One region of the Mesorhizobium sp. GW821-FHT04C10 genome, then DNA from elsewhere that is predicted to be linked to it. Evidence: riboswitches for the same ligand, from Rfam matches in the RefSeq annotation. Region 1 holds a riboswitch; each other region holds the start of a gene.
What was found. Region 1 has a riboswitch for cobalamin ahead of bluB (5,6-dimethylbenzimidazole synthase). Riboswitches for the same ligand answer to the same signal wherever they lie in the genome.
Positions count from the first base shown of each region.

Region 2: another riboswitch for cobalamin. It lies ahead of AC07UC_RS32245 (CbtB domain-containing protein); the one in region 1 lies ahead of bluB (5,6-dimethylbenzimidazole synthase).
Region 3: another riboswitch for cobalamin. It lies ahead of AC07UC_RS18710 (CbtB domain-containing protein); the one in region 1 lies ahead of bluB (5,6-dimethylbenzimidazole synthase).
Region 4: another riboswitch for cobalamin. It lies ahead of AC07UC_RS01985 (aromatic ring-hydroxylating oxygenase subunit alpha); the one in region 1 lies ahead of bluB (5,6-dimethylbenzimidazole synthase).

Region 1 is NZ_JBWKTL010000001.1:5,606,473-5,609,669, reverse strand. Features, by position in the region: gene AC07UC_RS27335 (hypothetical protein) at 1-545, shown strand, start outside; partial or broken gene bluB (5,6-dimethylbenzimidazole synthase) at 668-1,252, opposite strand; cobalamin riboswitch at 1,345-1,540, opposite strand; gene AC07UC_RS27325 (histone deacetylase family protein) at 1,705-2,631, shown strand; gene AC07UC_RS27320 (exodeoxyribonuclease VII small subunit) at 2,635-2,886, shown strand; gene AC07UC_RS27315 (DUF2277 domain-containing protein) at 2,999-3,197, shown strand, end outside.
Region 2 is NZ_JBWKTL010000001.1:6,744,290-6,747,486, forward strand. Features, by position in the region: gene AC07UC_RS32230 (homocysteine S-methyltransferase family protein) at 1-682, opposite strand, end outside; gene AC07UC_RS32235 (hypothetical protein) at 701-823, opposite strand; gene AC07UC_RS32240 (hypothetical protein) at 857-1,000, opposite strand; cobalamin riboswitch at 1,108-1,313, opposite strand; adenosylcobalamin (AdoCbl) riboswitch at 1,479-1,568, shown strand; gene AC07UC_RS32245 (CbtB domain-containing protein) at 1,613-1,822, shown strand; gene AC07UC_RS32250 (CbtA family protein) at 1,928-2,674, shown strand; gene AC07UC_RS32255 (ribonucleotide-diphosphate reductase subunit beta) at 2,758-3,197, opposite strand, start outside.
Region 3 is NZ_JBWKTL010000001.1:3,870,697-3,873,893, forward strand. Features, by position in the region: gene AC07UC_RS18700 (MFS transporter) at 1-118, shown strand, start outside; gene AC07UC_RS18705 (aromatic ring-hydroxylating oxygenase subunit alpha) at 122-1,291, opposite strand; cobalamin riboswitch at 1,437-1,634, shown strand; gene AC07UC_RS18710 (CbtB domain-containing protein) at 1,671-1,850, shown strand; gene AC07UC_RS18715 (CbtA family protein) at 1,866-2,678, shown strand; gene cobU (bifunctional adenosylcobinamide kinase/adenosylcobinamide-phosphate guanylyltransferase) at 2,671-3,186, shown strand; gene cobO (cob(I)yrinic acid a,c-diamide adenosyltransferase) at 3,188-3,197, shown strand, end outside.
Region 4 is NZ_JBWKTL010000001.1:440,309-443,505, forward strand. Features, by position in the region: gene AC07UC_RS01965 (ABC transporter ATP-binding protein) at 1-196, shown strand, start outside; gene AC07UC_RS01970 (DUF680 domain-containing protein) at 274-510, opposite strand; gene AC07UC_RS01975 (DUF680 domain-containing protein) at 579-782, opposite strand; gene AC07UC_RS01980 (DUF680 domain-containing protein) at 855-1,055, opposite strand; cobalamin riboswitch at 1,550-1,750, shown strand; gene AC07UC_RS01985 (aromatic ring-hydroxylating oxygenase subunit alpha) at 1,868-3,115, shown strand; gene AC07UC_RS01990 (FAD-binding oxidoreductase) at 3,136-3,197, shown strand, end outside.

The DNA.
Region 1 (3,197 bases):
TCGGCGGCGTCGCCGCCTTTCTGCCCATTCCGGGCCTGAGCGGCCTGGTGTCCTTCATCAACACGGTGATCCGCCTGTCGTTGACCTATGTCGACGAGATCATCCTCGGCTACAACATCCGCATCAACTCGTCCTCACCCTTCGAAGCCGCGCGGCAGGGCGTCGTTCTCTACGCCCAGAACGGCAAGACCATGGTCAAGAACGCCGTCTGGCTGGCGGTCATCATGTGGGGCGTGTCGTTCGTGATCTTCCTGCTGATGCTGGCGCCGGCCGGCGCCATTCTCTTCCTGATGCCCGGACAACTCGCCGGCTGGGCCTTCGTGCTGGCCATCGTCTTTGCCTGGGCCTTCAAGGCGGCGTTCATCGAACCTTTCGCCATCGCCTGCCTGATGCAGGTCTATTTCAGGACCATAGCCGGCCAGGTGCCTGATCCCGCCTGGGATGCGAGGCTGGCCGAGGCGTCGTCGAAGTTCCGGGAACTCAAGGACAAGGCGCTTTCCTCCTTCGGCGGCTCGCGCTGGGGCGCGGCCGGCGCGACGCGCTGATCGGCCGGGCAGGCGGTCGCCTGCGCGGTATCGACGGCGTTCAGGCACGCCACCGCTGACTTGAGCGGTGCCTCGCCTTGCCCGCAAAAGGTCTCGCTCATGATCAGTTCGGGCAGGGGCAGGCGCCGGCCCCAGCCGTGCGTTTCAAGGTCCGGTTTGGGCGCGAATTCGGAAACCCGGCCGACGCAGAGATAAGCGATCGGCGTTACATGGTCGGGAATGGACAGCAGGCTTTTCAGTGCCTGCGCCTCGATGATGCTGACCCAGCCGACGCCGACGCCTTCGGCGCGTGCCGCCAGCCAGAAATTCTGCACCGCGCAGACCGTGCTGTAGAGGTCCATCTCCGGATTGTGCCAACGTCCCAGTGGCGAGCCCTTCGAGCGCTGGCGGTCGCAGGTGATGCAGATGTTGAGCGCGCTTTCGCAGATGCCTTCCAGCTTCAGCTTGCGGTAAAGCGCCTGCCGTTCTTCCTCGATTTCGGGCAGTTCCTGTTCTCGCGCGGCGAGGAACAGATCGCGCACTTTCTCCCGTCGCGCGGCATCGCGGATGACGATGAAATTCCACGGCTGCATGAACCCGACCGACGGCGCGTGATGGGCGGCAAGCAGCAGCCGCGCCAGCACCTCATCGTCGAGAGGAGCAGGCAGGAAATGACTGCGCACATCGCGCCGCGTGAACATGGCGCGGTAGACCGCGTCGCGCGCCATCTGGTCAAATCCGTCGCTGACAGGAGCGGTCATAGCATCCGGCATCGCTTGTCCCCTTGCGATTGCAAACCATGTCCTCCGCCTGACCATGCGGATGACGGTGCCTGCCAGGCCGGTCTTCTGGCTCGGGATCAACCCGCGTCCGGTGCCTTCCCGTCATCGACAGTGGCATTTACCGGCGCGGTCCCCCTCACAGCGTTGGGCACGCCACGGAATTCAACCGTGTTCCCGATTCTCCCGCCAGAGCATTTGCAGCCAAGTGGAATCACTTGGCGCCGCAGAATGCGGCTAGACAAACAAACTGGCGGGCACCAGGCAGTGACGGCGACCTTATGCCGAAGTGTTCGCGGCGCCAATCCCCACAGCGACGCCAATGGACGCAGAAGCGATTTTCCCCAGCCATCGGGCCGCGACGCATGGCCATCGCGGCGTTGGGGCACTAGATAGGGACGATGGCCACTCGTCTCTACACGCATCCGATCTTCCTTGAGCACATCACGCCCCCCGGTCACCCCGAGCGGCCGGACCGCTTGCGCGCCATCGAGCGCGTGCTTGACGACGAAGCCTTTGCCGAGCTTGACCGCGTCAAGGCGCCTGAAGGCGACGAGGCCACCATCCTTTACGCGCATCCGGCCGATTTCGTCGCGCGCGTGCGCGCCGCCATCCCTGACGAGGGCATTGCCCGCATCGATGCCGACACCACCGCCAGCCCGAAGAGCTGGCAGGCGGTGATAACCGCGATCGGCGCTGCCAACGCGGCCGTCGACGACGTCTTCGCGGGCCGCGCCGACAATGTCTTCGTCGCCGCCCGGCCACCCGGCCACCATGCCGAAAAGACCACCGCAATGGGCTTTTGCTTCTTCAACACGGCGGCGATCGCGGCCCGCTATGCGCAGAAGAAGCACGGCGTCGAGCGTGTCGCTGTCGTCGACTGGGATGTGCACCACGGCAATGGCACGCAGGATATTTTCTGGGACGATCCCTCGGTGCTCTATTGCTCGACGCACCAGATGCCGCTTTATCCCGGCACTGGCGCAAAGAGCGAGACCGGCGCCGGTAACATCGTCAACGCACCACTGGCGCCGCAGACAGGCAGCGAGGTGTTTCGCGATGCCTTCCTGTCGCGCGTCCTGCCGGCGCTCGACAATTTCGCACCCGACCTGATTATCATTTCGGCCGGTTTCGACGCGCATCACCGTGATCCGTTGGCCGAGATCAACCTGACCGAGGACGATTTCGACTGGGCGACCGGCCAGCTGATGCAGCGCGCCGCCCGCCACAGCGGCAACCGGCTCGTCAGCCTGCTTGAGGGCGGCTACGATCTGCAGGGACTGGCATTTTCGGTCGCCGCCCATGTCGGGCGACTGATGAAAGGATGAATGATGGCTGCTGAGACCAACGAAGACGTCAAGGCGATGAGCTTCGAACAGGCACTCGACGCGCTGGAGAAGATCGTCGATGATCTGGAGCGTGGCGATGTGCCGCTCGACCAGTCGATCCGCATCTATGAGCGTGGTGAGGCCCTGAAGGCGCATTGCGACCGGCTGCTGAAGGCGGCCGAGGACAAGGTCGAGAAGATCAGATTGTCGCGCGACGGCAAGCCGGTTGGAACAGAGCCGCTCGACGCGGACTGAGGCATGGCCGCCAACCATGGTCTTGCCTCACCGGTTTTTGGACACGATCATGAGTGAGGATAAAACTCGTCCCGATTGAAACAGCTCCAGGACAAGAGGAGATACGGAAGCGATGTGCAGAAACATCAAGACCCTGTTCAATTTTGATCCGCCGGCAACTAATGACGAAGTGCGCGACGCAGCCCTTCAATTTGTCCGCAAGCTGAGCGGAACGACGCGGCCATCGAGACAGAACCAGCATGCGTTCGACCACGCCGTGGAGGCCATCGCGGCATCGGCGCGCGAACTTCTCGATTCGCTCGAAACCCACC
Region 2 (3,197 bases), 1.1 Mb from region 1:
TGCGCACCACCGGCATCAGCGTCTTCGGCCCGCGCTGGCAGTTCAGTCCAACGACGTCGGCGCCCGCCGCCTCCAGCCGCTTGCAGGCATCGACGACCGAGACGCCGTCGAACATCTTTTCCTCACGGTGGACGGAGAGCGTGACCACGGTCGGCAGGCCGGTTTTCTTCATCACGTCGAGCGCGATCTCGGCCTCGCCGCACCAGTCGATGGTCTCGGCGATGAGGAAGTCGGCCCCCTCCTCCACCGCCCAGCCGATCTGCTCCTCGAACATGGCGCGCACGGCATCGTGGGTCTTCCTGTCGTCGGCTTCATAGGCATTGGTGTTGCAGATGTTGCCAGCCATAAGGCAATCATTGCGGTCGGCGACATCCTTGGCTATGCGCAACGCCTGACGGTTGATCTTTTCCAGAATATCCTCACGGCCGATCACCCTCAGCTTCTGGCGGTGAGCGTAATAGGTGAAGGCTTCGACAACCTCCGAGCCGGCATGGACGAAATCCTCATGCAGACGTGTCACCGCGTCCGGATGTTCGAGAACCACTTCCGGTACGAACGGGCCGGCCTGCAGATAGCCGCGACGTTCGAGTTCGAACAGATAGCCTTCGGCACAGATGACGGCGCCGGCGTCGAGACGTTCGAGCAGGCCGCGCTTGGCCGTGAGAGTAGATTTTGCAGACATGATTTCTTTCCTCGGCACTTAGAGATTGCGGACGCGCGACGGCCAGGCGCTGGTTCCGGCGACGACGGCAAGCAAGGTGCGCAGCCGCAAGACGTCCGGATGCAGATGGCCGCAGCGGTCGATCAGCGCAATCTTTTTCAAGGCCGCGGCCTCCAGATCGGCGTCATGCGGCACCTACAGCAGCCAGTCGGAGAACACTTCTTCCGGTGGCGGCAGCGGCGAGACGGCGCGCATCGTCGTCGCATTGACGCGACGCACCGTGCGAGGGCGTTGCGGTCTGCCGGGCGCGAGCCCGGGTATTTCATTGTGCGAATCCATGTTCGTCCTTCTTTGCAAGGACTGAACCTGGTGGTGATGGAGGAAAGCCACGGTCGGCGCTAAGGCCGGTCCGCATCTACCTCTTGACCGCCCACCGCGATCAGTCGAGTTCAAATCTGTTCGAGGCTGGTTTCCGGGCTCCGAAGGGGTCTTTTTGGACCGGTTCCGACACCTTCCCAGGCATTTGCCCAGTGGTCTGTTGTCGGAACGCACGCTTCGCTACCGTTGCGGGGGCAGCGCCGGAATCTCACCGGCTTCCCAATTATCCCTCCGGCCGAATCGACTGAAGGGCACCTTGAACCCCACGATATAAGCACCTGCTCGCCAAGGCCGTCCACACGGAAACGACACGGTCGGGGCGGAAAGCCGATAGAGCACCGACACGAGGGCCTCGTTCCGGCAGGTCGAACACATTCCCGTGTGATCGATCACATCTCGTTGACAGTAACAGCGCCGGCTGAATAGGCTGGCGTTAAAGTTACGGGTTTGGAAGCCGGTGAAATTCCGGCACGGTCGCGCCACTGTGATCAGCAATTGTTCTTGCTGAAAGTCAGGCCTTCTCCCGTAAAAATGGTTTCGATCAACGGGACGCTGAATCCCAGGAGAGCCTTAATGTCCAATACCACCTTTGCACCAACCTACGGTCCGGTTCCGATCCCGGCGAAAGAGCTTCTTCCGTGGGCGATCTTCGGCGGTCTCTTGTGCCTGCTTGCGATCTATTTCGTCGGCGCGGAAGAAGGTGCCACCTCGATGATTTCGGGCATGTATGTCCATGAATGGGTACATGACGGTCGCCACCTGCTCGGCTTCCCTTGCCACTAAGAGTTGGCCATCCCGAAGGGATGCCGTCCTGATCATTTGTTTTAGCGCGTGACAGCAACCGAAAGGCCGGGGGCTTTTCGAGGTCATGCTTCGGGGATCATGAACATGGTTGGTAGTCTTCTGCTGCGCGGCATGCTGGTCGGCATCGTCGCAGGGCTTCTCGCATTTGGTTTTGCCAAGATCTACGGCGAGCCGCAGGTCGACCGGGCCATTGCCTTCGAGGAACAAACCGCCCAGGCCGCTGGCGAAGCGCCCGAGCCTGAACTCGTCAGCCGTCCTACACAGGCCGGGTTCGGCCTCCTGACCGGCGTGCTGGTCTATGCCGCGTCGATCGGCGGGCTGTTTTCGCTGGTCTTCGCCTACACCTATGGCCGCATCAGCAGCCTGGGACCGCGCGCCACCTCCGCAGTACTGGCCCTGGCAGCCTTCGTTTCAATCGTTCTGGTTCCGGACCTGAAATATCCCGCCAATCCACCTTCGGTCGGCAATCCCGACACGATAGGGTCGCGGACAGTGCTGTTCTTCATCATGCTGGTGATCTCCATTGCCGCATTGACGGCGGCGGTCGGGCTGTCACGAAGGCTTTGGGCACAGTATGGCCCTTGGAACGCGACGATCATTGCGGGCGCGGCATTCATCGCGGTCATAACGGTCGCCATGTACGTGCTGCCAACCATCAACGAAGTGCCGGAGAAATTCTCGGCCGATCTCTTGTGGCGCTTCCGTGTTGCCTCGCTTGGCATCCATGTGGTGCTGTGGACCACCATCGGTCTTGTCTTCGGCGCCATCGCCGAGCGCAGCTTCGCCGATCAGGGCTCGCGTTCGGCGTCCTCTCGTCCTGCCTTGCGTTAAATACGTTCCGAAGGTTGAGGAGGCTGTATAGTGCGGCGCCCTTCATGGCCGCCGTTCTATCGTTCGCGAATAGCTGCGTGCTGTTAGTCCCAGGCCAGCGCACCGCCATTCTGGTATTCGATGACGCGGGTCTCGAAGAAGTTCTTTTCCTTCTTCAAGTCCATGGCCTCGGACATCCACGGGAACGGATTCTCGACCTCGGCGAAGACCAGTTGCAGGCCAAGCTGGGCGCAGCGGCGGTTGGCGATAAAGTGCATGTAGGTTTCGCAGAGGGCCGCATTGAGGCCAAGGAAACCGCGCGGCATCGTGTCCCGTCCGTAGGCGGCCTCGAGTTCGGCCGCCGTGCGGATCATGCCGCGCACCTCCTCCTGGAACGCCTTCGTCCACAGATGCGGATTCTCGATCTTGATCTGGTTGATGACGTCGATGCCGAAATTCAGATGGATGGATTCGTCGCGCAATATGTACTGGTACTGCTCGGCGATACCCACCATCTTGTTGCGGCGGCCAAGCGACAGGATCT
Region 3 (3,197 bases), 1.7 Mb from region 1:
GCTGGTTTATTCGGTGGTGCTGATCTTCTTCGGGCTGGGCTCGGTGTTTGTCACGCTCAGCCTGCTGGCGGCGGCGTGCGGCTTCGTGACCTGGCGCTATCTGCCGAAGTCGCTGTGAGGATCACGGTGAAAGTGCCGCATGGCGCTCGCGCACCCAGTTGTGGAAGCGGTGCAGTTCATATTCCTCGGGCATCAGCACGCCGGCGGCATGGCGCATCGAGCGCAGGCCTTTCTGGTTGACCTCGCAGATCGCCGCATCCTCCTCCAGCACCTGTGTGCCGAAGGCGATGATGTTGTCGATGTCGGTCGCGGCCAGCGCCTCGGGCGCGAACAGCCATTCGGCGACAAGTTCCGTCTGTTCCGGCCCGAGCGGTACCAGCCGAACGGTCCTGACATAGTCGACATGGCCGACGATGAACATCGAGGGCAGGCTGGTGGCGTAGGTCTGGCCGGCGGCGCGTTCGGCCGGTGTCAATCCCGGGAAGACCGGCCCATGGGTCTTGCCGTCGCTCGACCAGGTTTCGGCGCCCGCCCGCAGACCACCGGAAAACTCCGGCGCGTCATTGTCGGCGTGCCGGGTCCATTCGGGGTCGTCATGCCGGCTCATCAGGCCGCGGCCATAGATCGGCACCAGCCGCGACAGGTCCTTGTGGACGCCCGGACAATGCAGGCACTCGTTGAAGTTCTCCCAAAAGATCTTCCAGTTGCAGTGCATCACCTTGCGCAGCACATGGCCCGCCACCAGCGTTTCCAGAGGCCAGTTGCCGAGATTGCCGGAGGCAGGGTCGAAGGATGCCTGCGCCGAGCCGGCCGCATCCTCCTGCAAATTGATGAACACGAAGCCGCGCCATACCGAGAGTGCGACGCGATAGAGCGGATGGTCGGCCTTGTCGAAGCCGTCCGGCAATGATTTCGACGGCACGCGCACGAGGTCGCCGCGAAGCGAATAGGACCAGGCATGATAGGGGCAGGTGATCAGCCGCGCCTTCAGCCGGCCCTCGCTCTCCTGGCAAAGCTGCGAGCCGCGATGCCGGCACGTGTTGTGGAAGGCACGTAGCGCGCCGGTGTCGTCGCGCAGCACGATGATGTCCTGCGTGCCGATGCGGAATCGGCGGAAGGCCAGCGGCTGGGCAAGATCGGCCTCGCGGCAGACCAGCAGCCAGTTCTTGTACCAGATGGCATCGAGGTCCAGTTGATAGGCCGCTTCATCCCAATAGGCCGATGAGGGCAGGGTGGGTTCGGCCTGGGTCAGGCCGTTATAGGGATCGCGCTCGCTGGCAATGGGCTGCATGGCTGGCTTCCTGTGAAGTGGCCAGCCGACACCCGGCCGGCACAATTGTCAATTGTGGCGCCGATTGATGGCTGATGTGGCCGGCATGGCGTAATCGCGCTGGTTACCGGCGGAATTTGGTTTGCCGGAGGCGATGATTCTGCCTATAGTCGCTGATGTCGTCGGTTCCATTTTGGAGCCAAGAGGGAATGCGGTGCGGGCTGACTTGTTGCCCAATGCCGTTGCTGCCCCCGCAACTGTGTGCGGTAGTCCTCTCCATATGCCACTGAGGATTTGTCTTCGGGAAGGTGGGGAAGGGCGCTGATCCGTGAGCCAGGAGACCTGCCGGCGACAGGAAACTGACTTCGATGCCCTCGGGTGGAGGGTGAAAGGACAAGACATGACTACCGCTTCCGTCTCCCTCGGCGCCTCCGTCTCCTCGCAGTCGCGCTTCATGCAGCTGGCGCTCGCCGCGCTGCTCGGCACCTTCATCATCGGCTTCGTCGGCTTCTCGCACATCGATGCGGTCCACAATGCCGGTCATGACAACCGGCATTCGATGGCGTTTCCCTGCCACTGACGAGGATCTGACATCATGAATCTGTTTCGCAACGTCGTGTTCATCGCGGCGATCGCAGGGCTCGTGGCCGGCGTCGTCCTCGCCTGCATGCAGGCCTATGCCACCGTGCCGCTGATCCTCAAGGCGGAAGTCTACGAACAGGCCGAAGGCGGCCATGACCATGCCGCCGCACCCGCGGCGCCGGCTGATGCCGCCAGCGGCAACGCAATGAGTTCCGCCGCGCCGGCGGCATCGAATGCCATGAGCGCTGCCACCCCGGCTCCGGCCGCCGCGGCTGCTCCGGCCGAAGACGAGGGCTGGGCGCCGGCCGACGGCTTCGAGCGTTTTGCCTTCAACGTGGTTTCCAACGTCGTCACCGGCATCGGTTTCGCGCTGATCCTGGTCGCTGTTTCGGAATTCGCCGGCGGCATCGGCAACTGGCGCCAGGGCGTGTTCTGGGGCCTGGCCGGCTTTGCCGTGTTCACGCTGGCGCCCGGCCTCGGCCTGCCGCCGGAACTGCCCGCCATGCCGGCGGCCGACCTCACGCAGCGGCAGATCTGGTGGGTGGCAACGGTGGTCGCGACCGCCATCGGGCTTGGCCTGATCGCGTTCCGCAAGTCGCTGCCGCTCGCCATCCTTGCCGTGCTGCTGATCGTGGCGCCGCACATTGTCGGCGCGCCGCAGCCCGACAGCTTCGAGACACCGATCCCGGAAGGCCTGCACCACCAGTTCGTGGTGGCGGTGACGCTGACCAGTCTGGTGTTCTGGCTGGTGCTTGGCGCCGTCGTCGGCGTGGTGCGCGGACGCTTCACCGGCACCGCTACCAGCCTGCGCGACAGCTTTGCCTGATCGCGGCAGGCTGACCTTCATCATCGGTGGTGCGCGCTCGGGAAAGAGCGCGCATGCCGAAACCCTGGTGACGGCGTTGCCCTCGCCATGGACCTACATCGCCACCGCGCAAGCCTATGACGACGAGATGCGCGAGCGCATCGCGCTGCATCGGGCGCGGCGCGGCGCGGGCTGGACGACCATCGATGCGCCGCTCGACCTCGCCGGCGCGCTCGAGGCTTTGCCCGATGGCCGGCCGGTGCTGGTCGACTGCCTGACGCTGTGGCTGACCAATCACATGCTGGCAAACCATGACCTTGGGTTTGAATGCCGGCGGCTGGCCGATGTGTTGTCGCGGTCGCGCGGGCCGTGGTTCGTGGTCTCCAACGAAGTCGGGCAAGGCATCGTGCCGGATAATGCGCTGGCGCGCCGGTTTCGTGATGAGGCCGGTCGGCTCAACCAGCAGGTCGCGGCGATCGCCGATACGGTGCTGCTGATGGTGGCGGGGCTGCCGCTCAAGGTGAAATGAGATGACCGATA
Region 4 (3,197 bases), 5.2 Mb from region 1:
GCAGCTCGGCGAGGTTCAACTGGTCTATGTCGACATCGGCCGCGCCGACCTGCCACTGGTGACCAAGCTGCCGGGCAATGTCGAGGTCAAGCGCGGCTCGACGCTGCGGCTGACCGCCAATGCCGAGGACTTGCATATCTTCGACACGGACGGGCGGTCCTTCGCGCTGCATGAAGCGGAAGCAAAGGCCGCTTAAGAAGCCCGTCTCGACGGCAGAAACAAAAATAGCGGCGGGCAAGGCCCGCCGCTCTCTTTTACGATCGACTTTGGCTGTTAGTGGCCGAAGAGGTTCCGGTCGGCGCCCTGGGGCGCGGACTTCTGCACATCGCCCGACGAATTGAGCAGCTTGTAGACGGGCGAATCGCCGTTGCGGATCGAAGCCGTGCGCGAGTTGTCGACAGAAGTCGCGGCAGGCTGGTTGGCGCCATTGGAGTTGAAGTTGTCACTTCCGGCGAAAGCGCTGCCCGAGAGAGCCAGAACGGCGGCGGCGGCGATGATGATCTTGTTCATTTCAAGTCTCCTGAATTTCAAGTTTCAACGGGACGGCAGGCATGCCCGCCACCCCGGAGAATCGGCCGTTAGTGGCCGAAGAGGTTGCGGTCGGCACCCTGGACAGGTGTCTGGGCAGCCGGTTCCGACTTCTTGATCGAAGCGGTGTACGAGCTGTCGGTCGAAGTGACAGCGGGCTGGTTGGCGCCATTGGAGCCGTAGTTGTCGCTGCCGGCGAAGGCGCTGCCGGAGATAGCCAGAACGGCGGCGGCAGCAAGGATGATCTTCTTCATTTCAAGTCTCCTGAATTCTTCGAGTTCCGCCAAGGCGGCGAGCCAGGGCCACCGCCTGCTGGAAATCGACTGTTAGTTGTTGCCGAAGAGGTTGCGATCGGCACCCGTGACAGGCGCCTGAGCAGCCGGTTCCGACTTCTTGGTCGAAGCGGTGTACGAATTGTCGACGGCAGCAGTGGCTGCAGCGGCATTCGAACCATAGTGATCGCTACCAGCGAAGGCGCTGCCGGAAATGGCCAGAAGGGCGGCGGCAGTGAGAACAATCTTTTTCATTTTTGGTACTCCAGTATTTTCCCGTCCGTCTAGCGGCGTGTCTTGGGATTAAAATCGCGTCGTTCGGACAGCCCCGATGTGGGAAAGCCATGTGGCCGTTTCCAATCACGAAGTTGTTCCGTGTGGACCAAGAATCCACCACTTGAAATTGTACCAAGGCATTCCACTGCAAACATTTTTCTTTTTGATATCAATCGATTAGATAAAACCAGCAATACGATCACCTGGTGTATCGACGGCTCAGCGTTCACAGCGTGCTGTACGCACCGTCAACAGAAACGAACCGTTCGGTTCGATTTTAGAATCTGCTAATAGTCACTTTTCGAAACCGTTAACCCTTTTTGCTTCGGTTCCGGGGCGATTTCGATAGCCGGCATCGTCGTCACCGAGACGCGTTTCGTGGCCGTTCTTCCTGACTCGATCGTTGCTGAAGCGTGTCGCGCCACATGGATGCGATGTCGCTTTCATGCCGATGTCGCATGCGCTGTCGTGATTAGATCATGGCCATCTCAGGTGCCGCTTCGTGACGACGGGGCGGAGAATTGGGAAGCCGGTCAAAGTCCGGCGCTGCCCCCGCAACGGTGGTGGAGTTCAAGTCGCAACGGGAGACCACTGGGCGAAAGCCTGGGAAGGTGTCGCGACCGTCCGAAAGGACACTCCAGAGCCCGGAAACCAGCCCGAGATTTTTGAACTCGACTGATCGCGGTGGGCGGTCAAGAGGTGGATAGTGCATGACAGGCGCTTCGCCGGGGACTGCATCCGATCCTTCCTCCATCACCACCATAGTCAGTCCTTAAACACGAGGACAGGACATGGATGTGCGCAACGATATGCTGAGGCTCTTGAGCAGCCGCAGAGAGGGTTTCTCGCTCGAGCAGCCTTTCTACACCGACCCGGACTATTTCAAGCTCGACATGGAGCTGATCTGGTACCGCGACTGGCTTTTCATCGGCCATGATTGCGAATTGCCCAAGCCCGGCAGCTTCATCACCGTACAGATCGGCGACTACCCGGTCGTGCTGGTGCGCGATCAGCAGGGCAAGATCAACGCCTTCCACAATTCCTGCCGCCATCGCGGCAGCAGGGTCTGCAACACGGACAAGGGCACGGCCGCCAAACTGGTCTGTCCCTATCACCAGTGGACCTATGAGCTCGACGGTCGCCTCCTGTTTGCCCGCCAGATGGCCGACGGCTTCGACAAGAGCCAGTTCGGGCTGAAGCCGGTCGCCTGCGAGAGCGTCGCCGGCTACATCTTCATCTGCCTGGCGAAGGATCCAGCCGACTTCGCCCCGATGCGGGCGATGATCGAACCCTATCTCAAGCCGCACCGACTCAGCGAGGCAAAGATCGCCTTCGAGAGCACCATCGTCGAAAAGGGCAATTGGAAGCTCGTCTGGGAAAACAACCGCGAGTGCTATCACTGCGCGGGCAATCACCCGGAGCTGTGCAAAACCTTCCCGGAAGCACCGACCGTGACCGGCGTGCAAGGCGCCGACAGCGATCCGGAGATGCTGGCGCACTGGGCCAAATGCGAAGCGGCCGGCCTGCCGAGCAAGTTCCGCATCGACCCGGCGGGGCAATACCGCGCCACCCGGGCGCCGCTGCTGCGCGATGCGGTCAGCTACACGATGAACGGCAAGCGGGCGGTGAAGAAGAACCTTTCCGACAGCGTCTCGGCCGACCGTATCGGCACATTGATGCACTATCACTACCCGACGACCTGGAATCATATCCTCATCGACCATGCCGTCACCTTCCGCGTGCTACCGATCAGCGCCACCGAAACCGCCGTGACGACCAAATGGCTGGTGCATAAGGATGCGGTCGAGGGCGTCGATTACGATCTTGCCGAGCTCACCCATGTGTGGACCGAGACCAACGATCAGGACCGCCGCATCGTCGAGGAAAATGCCCTCGGCATCCTGTCGCCGGCCTATGAGCCCGGCCCCTATTCGGAGCTTCACGAGGGCGGCGTGATCCAGTTCGTCGACTGGTACGCCCGCTTCATCGGTCCGCGCCTCGCCGAAGGCGGCCGGCCGGCGTTGCGCAGCGTCGCCTGAGAGGTTGAGGGATGAATGCGATGACCGACCTTGGCCTCTATCGCCATCTCGATCAGATGGCCCCCTGGAACGACAGGCTGCA